Syntrophobacter fumaroxidans MPOB: one gene and its partner. The protein of the gene in region 1 interacts with the protein of each later gene in a pairwise test. Links are inferred from orthologs where the notes say so. Each region holds a gene or a part of one and is shown on either strand. Other genes may lie near its edges.

The links. Proteins that work in one complex are often made in the same cells at the same time.
Region 2: the proteins of SFUM_RS03480 (region 1) and ribD interact in binary tests that used the Escherichia coli proteins (3 or more experiments, as listed by UniProt). The link is inferred for Syntrophobacter fumaroxidans MPOB from one-to-one orthologs.

Annotation. Positions count from the first base shown.
Region 1 is NC_008554.1:818,599-822,297, reverse strand. The notes cover bases 504-3,346. They hold SFUM_RS03480 (acetyl-CoA carboxylase biotin carboxylase subunit), read right to left. Parts: upstream 2,721-3,346; coding sequence 1,287-2,720; downstream 504-1,286. Other genes in these bases: SFUM_RS03475 (hypothetical protein), read right to left, coding at 2,932-3,195; SFUM_RS03485 (hydroxymethylglutaryl-CoA lyase-like TIM-barrel protein), read right to left, coding at 504-1,157. In the rest of the region: more of SFUM_RS03485, read right to left, coding at 1-503; SFUM_RS03465 (serine hydrolase domain-containing protein), read right to left, coding at 3,676-3,699. UniProt on the Escherichia coli protein: This protein is a component of the acetyl coenzyme A carboxylase complex; first, biotin carboxylase catalyzes the carboxylation of the carrier protein and then the transcarboxylase transfers the carboxyl group to form malonyl-CoA.
Region 2 is NC_008554.1:1,712,778-1,716,436, forward strand. Bases 460-3,262 are described here. They hold ribD (bifunctional diaminohydroxyphosphoribosylaminopyrimidine deaminase/5-amino-6-(5-phosphoribosylamino)uracil reductase RibD), read left to right. Parts: upstream 460-1,198; coding sequence 1,199-2,326; downstream 2,327-3,262. Other genes in these bases: glyA (serine hydroxymethyltransferase), read left to right, coding at 460-959; SFUM_RS07170 (riboflavin synthase), read left to right, coding at 2,347-3,009; SFUM_RS07175 (bifunctional 3,4-dihydroxy-2-butanone-4-phosphate synthase/GTP cyclohydrolase II), read left to right, coding at 3,255-3,262. Also shown: more of glyA, read left to right, coding at 1-459; more of SFUM_RS07175, read left to right, coding at 3,263-3,659. UniProt on the Escherichia coli protein: Converts 2,5-diamino-6-(ribosylamino)-4(3h)-pyrimidinone 5'-phosphate into 5-amino-6-(ribosylamino)-2,4(1h,3h)-pyrimidinedione 5'-phosphate.

The sequences.
Region 1 (3,699 bases):
GAAGGCTTTTCGTAACGGCCGTGCAGGATATTGTTCATGGCGGTTGCCCAGAGGATCTGGCTGCCGGGTGTCACCATCCATATGTTGCCCAACTCGCGATTGACTTCGCTGAGCTCGCTGAAGATCTCCTGAGTGCGGTCCATGAGGCCCGCCTTTTCCGCCTGCTCGAACGCGATACTCGCCGCCCCGCCGGGCAGCTTGTGCTGCTTCACCGTCGGATCGAACCCGTGATAATGGCCTTCGTACTTGTCGTAAAGACGGCGTTCGCGCCGCAAAATATCGGATGTTTCCAGGAGCGGCTGAATGTTCAAACCCGGCGCCGAACAGCCATAGTCGTGCAAGGTCTGAATGAAGCTCAATGCCGGAGCCTGACTGTAAATCCCCCCGAATCCGTGGTCGGAGACCTCGACGATTTTCACCCCTTCCTGAACCGCCGCGACCATTCGGGCAAGATCGTTGCCGTCGGTATTGTGGCCATGGTAGGCCAGAAGCAGGTTCGGGAATTCCCTGCGGATCGCTTTGACCAGTTCGCCGATTCGCAACGCGGATCCCAGCGAGGAGTGATTCTTGATGCACAAAATGATGTCCTCACCCATCGCGGAAAGGATTTCGGCGACCTTCCCCGCATAGAACGCATCGGTGTGTTCCGGCCCGGTGCTGAAGCAGATGCAGGGCATGAGAAGCTTGCCCGCCTTTTTCACCTCTTCGGCCGCCACCATCAGGTTCGGAATATGATTGAGGAAGTCGTAGAGGCGCCAGACGTCGATATACTCGGAGAACAGCCTCACGGTCATGCGCACGACATTGTCCGGATAAGGCCGGTAGCCGAACAGGTTTCTCCCCCTGCACACCGCCTGCAGGAGCGTGTTGGGCATGGCCTTTCGGACCAGTCGAAGCTTCTCGACGGGATTGATCTGCTTGCGCATCAGGTCCACGTGCACCGTGGCCCCCCCGGTGATCTCGAAAGCGAAGTAGCCCGTCTCATCACGATACGGCGCCACCCGGAGCGTCGTGGCCGGCATGATGCGCGCCTTGAAATCCGACTGGGAAACGTCCCTTTCGTTATTCGTCATGAAATATCCGGGCGTCTTCCGGAGGCATTCCAGGATTTCCCGGCTCGACATTCCGGGAATGATGGGTCGTCCGTTCTCAGCCATTGAATCGTTCTCCTTCAGGGTTCGGCCGATATCCGCGGGTGGCCGCCGTTCTTCACGTCCTCAGCCGGACCGCCGCCTCGATGCGGCCCGAATCCGTGCACCGTGGGGCGGCCGGGAACGGTCTCAGCCCTAGGCATAAGGATTATACCCGCGGGCATTGATCTCAGCAACGAGGCTTGCCAGCTTCTCCAACTCGGGAACCTCGTCCTGGTAGTCCAGAAGATGAGGGTGCGTCTCGATATAGGACGTGTCGAACCGCTGCTCGATGAAATCCGGGTCTTTCACAATCTGCTTGTAGTAGGGGATCGTGGTCTTCACGCCGGCGATGGCAAAACTTTTCAGGGTCCGGTCCAGGCGGTCCACCGCCTCCCGCCACGTGAATCCGTAGACGGTGAGCTTGACCAGCATCGAATCGTAGTACCGGGGAATCTCGTAGCCCTGGTAAACCGCACCGTCCAGGCGTGTCCCGTGGCCTCCCGGCGACTGGTAGATCTGAATCACGCCGGGGCTTGCCATGAAGTTGTTCTTCGGGTCTTCCGCATTGATCCGAAGCTCGATGGCGACCCCGCGAAAAGTGACGTCCTTCTGAGTGATGGAAATCGGCTCGCCGGCGGCAATCCGGATCTGCTTGCGCACGATGTCGATCCCGGTGATCATTTCGGTGATGGTGTGCTCGACCTGGATGCGCGTATTCACTTCGAGGAAGTAGTAATTGTCGGCCTCATCCAGCAGAAACTCCACCGTGCCCGCGTTCACGTAATTGCACGCCTTGGCCGCCTTGACGGCGGTCCGGCAGACGTTTTCCGACAAGTCGGCGGGAAGCGAGGCGGGGGCGATTTCGATCATCTTCTGGTGCCGTCTTTGAATCGAGCAGTTCCTCGTGCCGAGGTGAATCACGTCTCCAAACCGGTCGGCGACGATCTGGACTTCCACGTGCCTTGGATTGCCCAATCCCTTCTCCAGGTAGATGTCATCGTTGCCGAACGCCATCCGGGCTTCGGAACGCGCCATCTTCAGGCCCTTGATCAGCTCGCCCACGTTCGTCGCGACCCGAATGCCGCGTCCTCCACCGCCTGCCACCGCTTTCACCATAATGGGGAAGCCGTATTCCTCCGCGAAATCCACGGCGTCCTGCTCCCCCAGCTCACCCTCCTCCAGGATATCGGTCCCCGGGATGACCGGGATCCCGGCATTCTTCATGATCCTGCGCGCAACCACCTTGTTGCCCATATCGATGATGACCTGGGGGGGAGGCCCGACAAAGACCAGGCCCGCGTCGGTGCATTTTTTCGAGAACATCGGGTTTTCCGCCAGAAAGCCGTATCCCGGATGGATCGCTTCCGCACCCGTGCTCAGAGCGGCCTGGACGATCCGGTCGATGTTCAGGTAGTCCTTGCGCGGTCCCGATCCGAGACAGACGGCTTCGTCGGCGCGCATGATGTGCATCGCCGTCTTGTCCGTCTCCTCGTAGACGGCAACGGTCTTGATTCCGAGTTCCTGGGCGGAACGTATGATACGAATGGCAATTTCGCCCCGGTTGGCCACCAGAAGTTTCTTGAACATACGTGTAAGCTCGCTTGTGTGCAGCAGGACACTCTTCCTCCTGCTCCACGAAACAGGAAAGGCACAAAACACGACCCCTTGAAAACGGACGACTCTATCGTGGACAGTCTAAATAACACAGGTCGGGCGACAACATCAATGCCGAGGTATCGTCAGCAAACTCGAATGCGAGGTCAATCGCCGATGAAGTCTGAGCAACGGGGAAGCGCGTTCAGATCTGTATGCCGGAAGATTTTCTGTAGAGGCGACGCCTGCGGTTTCGTTCGTTGAGATACTCGCGATCCAGCAGATTGCAGTGGTATGGCTTGATCACAGCATTAACTTCCCACTTCGGGCGATTCTCGTCTTCCGAAAGGTCCTTGATGCTGTTCCAGTAGGCATGGTTATAGAATTCGCAGTCAAGACCGTTGTTAAAGAATTCACAATGCTGTTGGCTCACATACTTTTCATATTTCTTGCAGTATTTGATCTTCATTTCGCCCCCCCCCTTTTGAGAGTGATAATAGACAATTGGAAAGAAAATTCTGCGTCCGCGGTGAATTCAAGTTGAACCTAAGCAGAGCGACGAAGTTTGGCAAGATGTTTGCGAAAAATAGCTCGAACTGAGAATGTGAAAACGTGCACAATCAATCCCGGCCTGCACCGCTGTTTTCCTTCTACCACGGCTTTCGGCGCGTGTCCAAGATTTTTCTTTACTTCGCCCCGGGAAACCTTTATATAATTTTTCGCTTCGCAGGCCAGTAGCTCTAACGGTTAGAGCATCGGACTCCAAATCCGAGGGCTGGGGGTTCGAATCCCTCCTGGCCTGCCAAGCAAATACGAAGGGGTTGCGGCCGAGATGCCGTGACCCGTTTTTGTTTGAGCGCACGGTCGGGTTTTGAACCGCCGCGTGCACCGTCAGTCCCAGGTTTCCAGCAGAAATATGCTTGGAGATTCAGCCTTTCCCCCTGAACTCTCAAGGTTGCAGCGTCAGCGTGAC
Region 2 (3,659 bases), 890 kb from region 1 along the record:
CCGGTTCCCAGGCCAATATGGCCATATTCTTCGCCGTCCTCCAGCCCGGCGATACCGTTCTCGGCATGGACCTTCGTCAGGGAGGTCATCTCACGCACGGAAGCCCTGTAAGCTTCTCGGGCAAACTCTATAACGTCGTGTCGTACGGCGTCCGGAAAGACACCGAACAGATCGACTTCGACCAGGTCGCGCGACTGGCGCGCGAGCACCGCCCCAAGCTGATCATTGCGGGAGCCAGCGCTTATCCGCGCATCATCGATTTTGCCCGCTTCGGGCAAATCGCCAAGGAAATCGCCGCGTACCTCATGGTCGACATGGCCCACATCGCAGGCCTCGTCTGCTCCGGTCTTCATCCCAGCCCGGTGCCGCACGCCGACTTCGTGACTTCCACCACGCACAAGACGCTCAGGGGACCCCGGGGAGGACTGATCCTTTCCCATTCGAATTACACCAGGCTTCTCGACAGCCAGATCTTTCCCGGTATCCAAGGCGGCCCGCTGATGCACGTTATTGCGGCCAAGGCCGTTGCCTTCCGCGAAGCACTCCAGCCCTCCTTCAAGGAATACCAGCAGCGGGTGGTGGCCGACGCCGCGGCCTTGGCGCAAGAGCTGAAGGCGCTGGGGTACCGGCTGGTTTCCGGGGGCACCGACAATCACTTGATGCTCGTCGACCTCACGCCTCAGGGCGTCACCGGCAGGGTCGCCGAAGAAACGTTGGACAAGGCCGGAATAACCGTGAACAAAAATTCCATCCCGTTCGATCAGCAGAAACCCCAGGTCACCAGCGGTATCCGCATCGGGACTCCGGCTCTGGCTACGAGGGGAATTTTGCCCCATCACATGAAAGCGGTGGCCGGATTCATGCACCGGGGTCTGAAATCGGCGGGAGACGAACCGGCTCTGGCGCGCCTCCGGGCCGAAGTTGCCGAGTTCTGTTCGGCGTTTCCCCTGTTTTCGTGACGCCCGCGCGACCATGGAGGCGGGTTGAGTCACGCTGAGGGCCGGGCGCGGCGCAACTACCGATCCCCATGCGCCGGATGCTGGATGGGAGCTCGCGACTCGTTTTGGTGCGACGGTTGATTCATACGGGCCGGGGCGAATCCGGCGTTTTCGTGGCCATCCGCATCCCGGCTTTCTTCGGAGCGACGCTCGGAGGCGGGTTGTTCCGCGCGCTCCCGGATTGAGGCGAGCATTTCAACATGAGCCGAAACGATTCCTCCGAGGACCGCTTCTTCATGAAACGGGCGTTGCGCCTGGCGGCAAAAGGCGCCGGCCGCACGAGTCCCAACCCCATGGTCGGGGCGGTCGTGGTGCGTGGAGAAACCACGGTCGCGGAAGGTTTCCATGAATTCGTCGGAGGACCCCATGCCGAAGTGAACGCACTGCGGCAGGCGGGCGACAAAGCAAGAGGCGCAACCTTGTACGTGACGCTCGAGCCGTGCAATCATCAAGGCAGGACGCCGCCGTGCACGCGGGCGGTTCTCGATTCCGGCGTCGCCACGGTCGTGATCGGCATGGAGGATCCCAACCCGGGAGTCCGGGGAGGCGGAGCTTCCTTTCTCAGGTCTCACGGTCTGCGGGTCCACGCGGGCATTCTCGAAAAGGAATGCCGCGCGCTCAATCAGCCCTTCATCAAGCATGTCACCACCGGCCTTCCCTACGTGACCCTCAAGGCCGCGGTCACCCTCGACGGAGCGATCGCCTCCTCCTCGGGCGATTCCAAATGGATCAGCAACGAGCGGTCCAGAAAGTTCGCACACCACCTGCGCTGCATTTCCGACGGGGTCCTGATCGGCATCGGGACGGCCCTCGCGGACGATCCCCTGCTTTCCGCAAGAATCAAGCGAAGACCCGCCTGCCGGCAGCCCGTGCGCATCGTCCTCGACTCCCGCTTGCGTTTGCCTCTGGAAAGCGCCCTGGTGCGCACCGCCGCGGAATTCCCCCTCATGGTGGTCTGCGGACGGGATGCTCCGCCCACGAGGGAAAAGGCTCTCGTGGATGCGGGCGCCGAGGTGATGCGCCTGTCTTCCGGCAAGGGAGGGATTCATCTCCCCGAACTGCTCAGGGCGCTCGGGTCGAAGGGACTCTGCAGCCTGCTGGTGGAGGGAGGCGCCACGGTGCTCGGCGCTTTTCTGGACAACGGCCTGGCGGATGATTTCCATTTTTTCTACGCCCCCAAGGTTCTGGGCGATCCGGCGGGAACTCCCATGGTCCGCGGCAGGGGCCGCGAACGCATGGCGGACGCCGTGCCCGTATTCGACGTGCGTGTCAGGCGTTTCGGAGAGGATGTCATGCTATCCGGAAGACTGACCGAACACCTTTACTGAATGGACCGGGAAGAGAGCACATGTTCACGGGACTCATCGAAGGAACGGGAATCCTGCTGCGTCTGGACCGTCACGGGGTTGATGCCGGGATGGTCATCAAGCCGCGGTATTCCATGGGCGGGCTTTCGCTGGGGGAGAGCATCGCCGTCGACGGGGCATGCCTGACGGTGGTCGCTTTTCAGGGAGAAACTTTCACGGCCGACGTCTCCGCCGAGACGCTGAGCCGCACCACGCTGGGGTCCAAACAGCCGGGCAGGCGATTGAACCTCGAGCGCGCCCTCCGCATGGGAGACCGGCTCGGCGGACATATCGTGAGCGGCCATGTGGACGGCATCGGCATTCTTCGGGATCGGGTCCGCGAAGGACGGTCCTGGCGGCTTTTCTTCGAGCTCCCCGAAGCGTTGTCCCGCTACGTCATCGCCAAGGGCTCCATTGCCGTGAACGGCATAAGCCTCACCGTGAACGGTTGCTCCCGGGGGCGGTTCGACGTGAACATCGTCCCTCACACGGCGGCCGAGACCACCATCGACGACATGCAAAAGGGTGATGAAGTGAACATCGAGACCGACCTCATCGGGAAATACGTCGAACGGATGCTCGGCGGTTGGTCCGAGAAGCTCGGCACGCCTGCCGACTCAAGCCGCATCGACGAAGATTTTCTCCGCCGGCACGGTTTCTTGTGATGCGAATGCGGTTCCATCCGGCTTGTCTCCCGCGGGCGGGCGCCATTCGGCCCCTACAGGGGCGGCTCCGGGCTGGGTATGGAGCCGGTCCGCTCGAAAGAACGCGAACATGCCGTTCTCAGGGTTGTGAAAGCATCCTGCTTTCAGGAACTTGAGAATGACAAAAGCGAATGTTATAAAGACTGTCCGGATGCATCCACATCGCGCTGAGCATCTGCATTTCTTCTCGAAAAGGAGCTCTCTAGATGCCTTGTTCAACCATCCCTGAAGCCTTGGAGGACATTCGTCAGGGCAAGATGGTCATCCTGGTGGACGACGAGGATCGCGAAAACGAGGGGGATCTGTGCATGGCTGCCGAAATGGTGACCCCTGAAGCGATCAATTTCATGGCCAAGTACGGACGCGGCCTGATCTGCCTTTCCCTTGTTCCTGAAATGGTCGACCGGTTGCGCCTGCCGATGATGGTCAGCCACAACCTGTCGCAGTTTCAGACGGCCTTCACCGTATCCATCGAAGCCAGGAAGGGCGTTACGACGGGAATCAGCGCCGCGGACCGCTGCCACACCATTCTCACGGCCATCGCCGACGACGTCAGGCCTGACGACATCGTCAGCCCCGGGCATGTTTTTCCTCTTCGGGCGAAAAAGGGG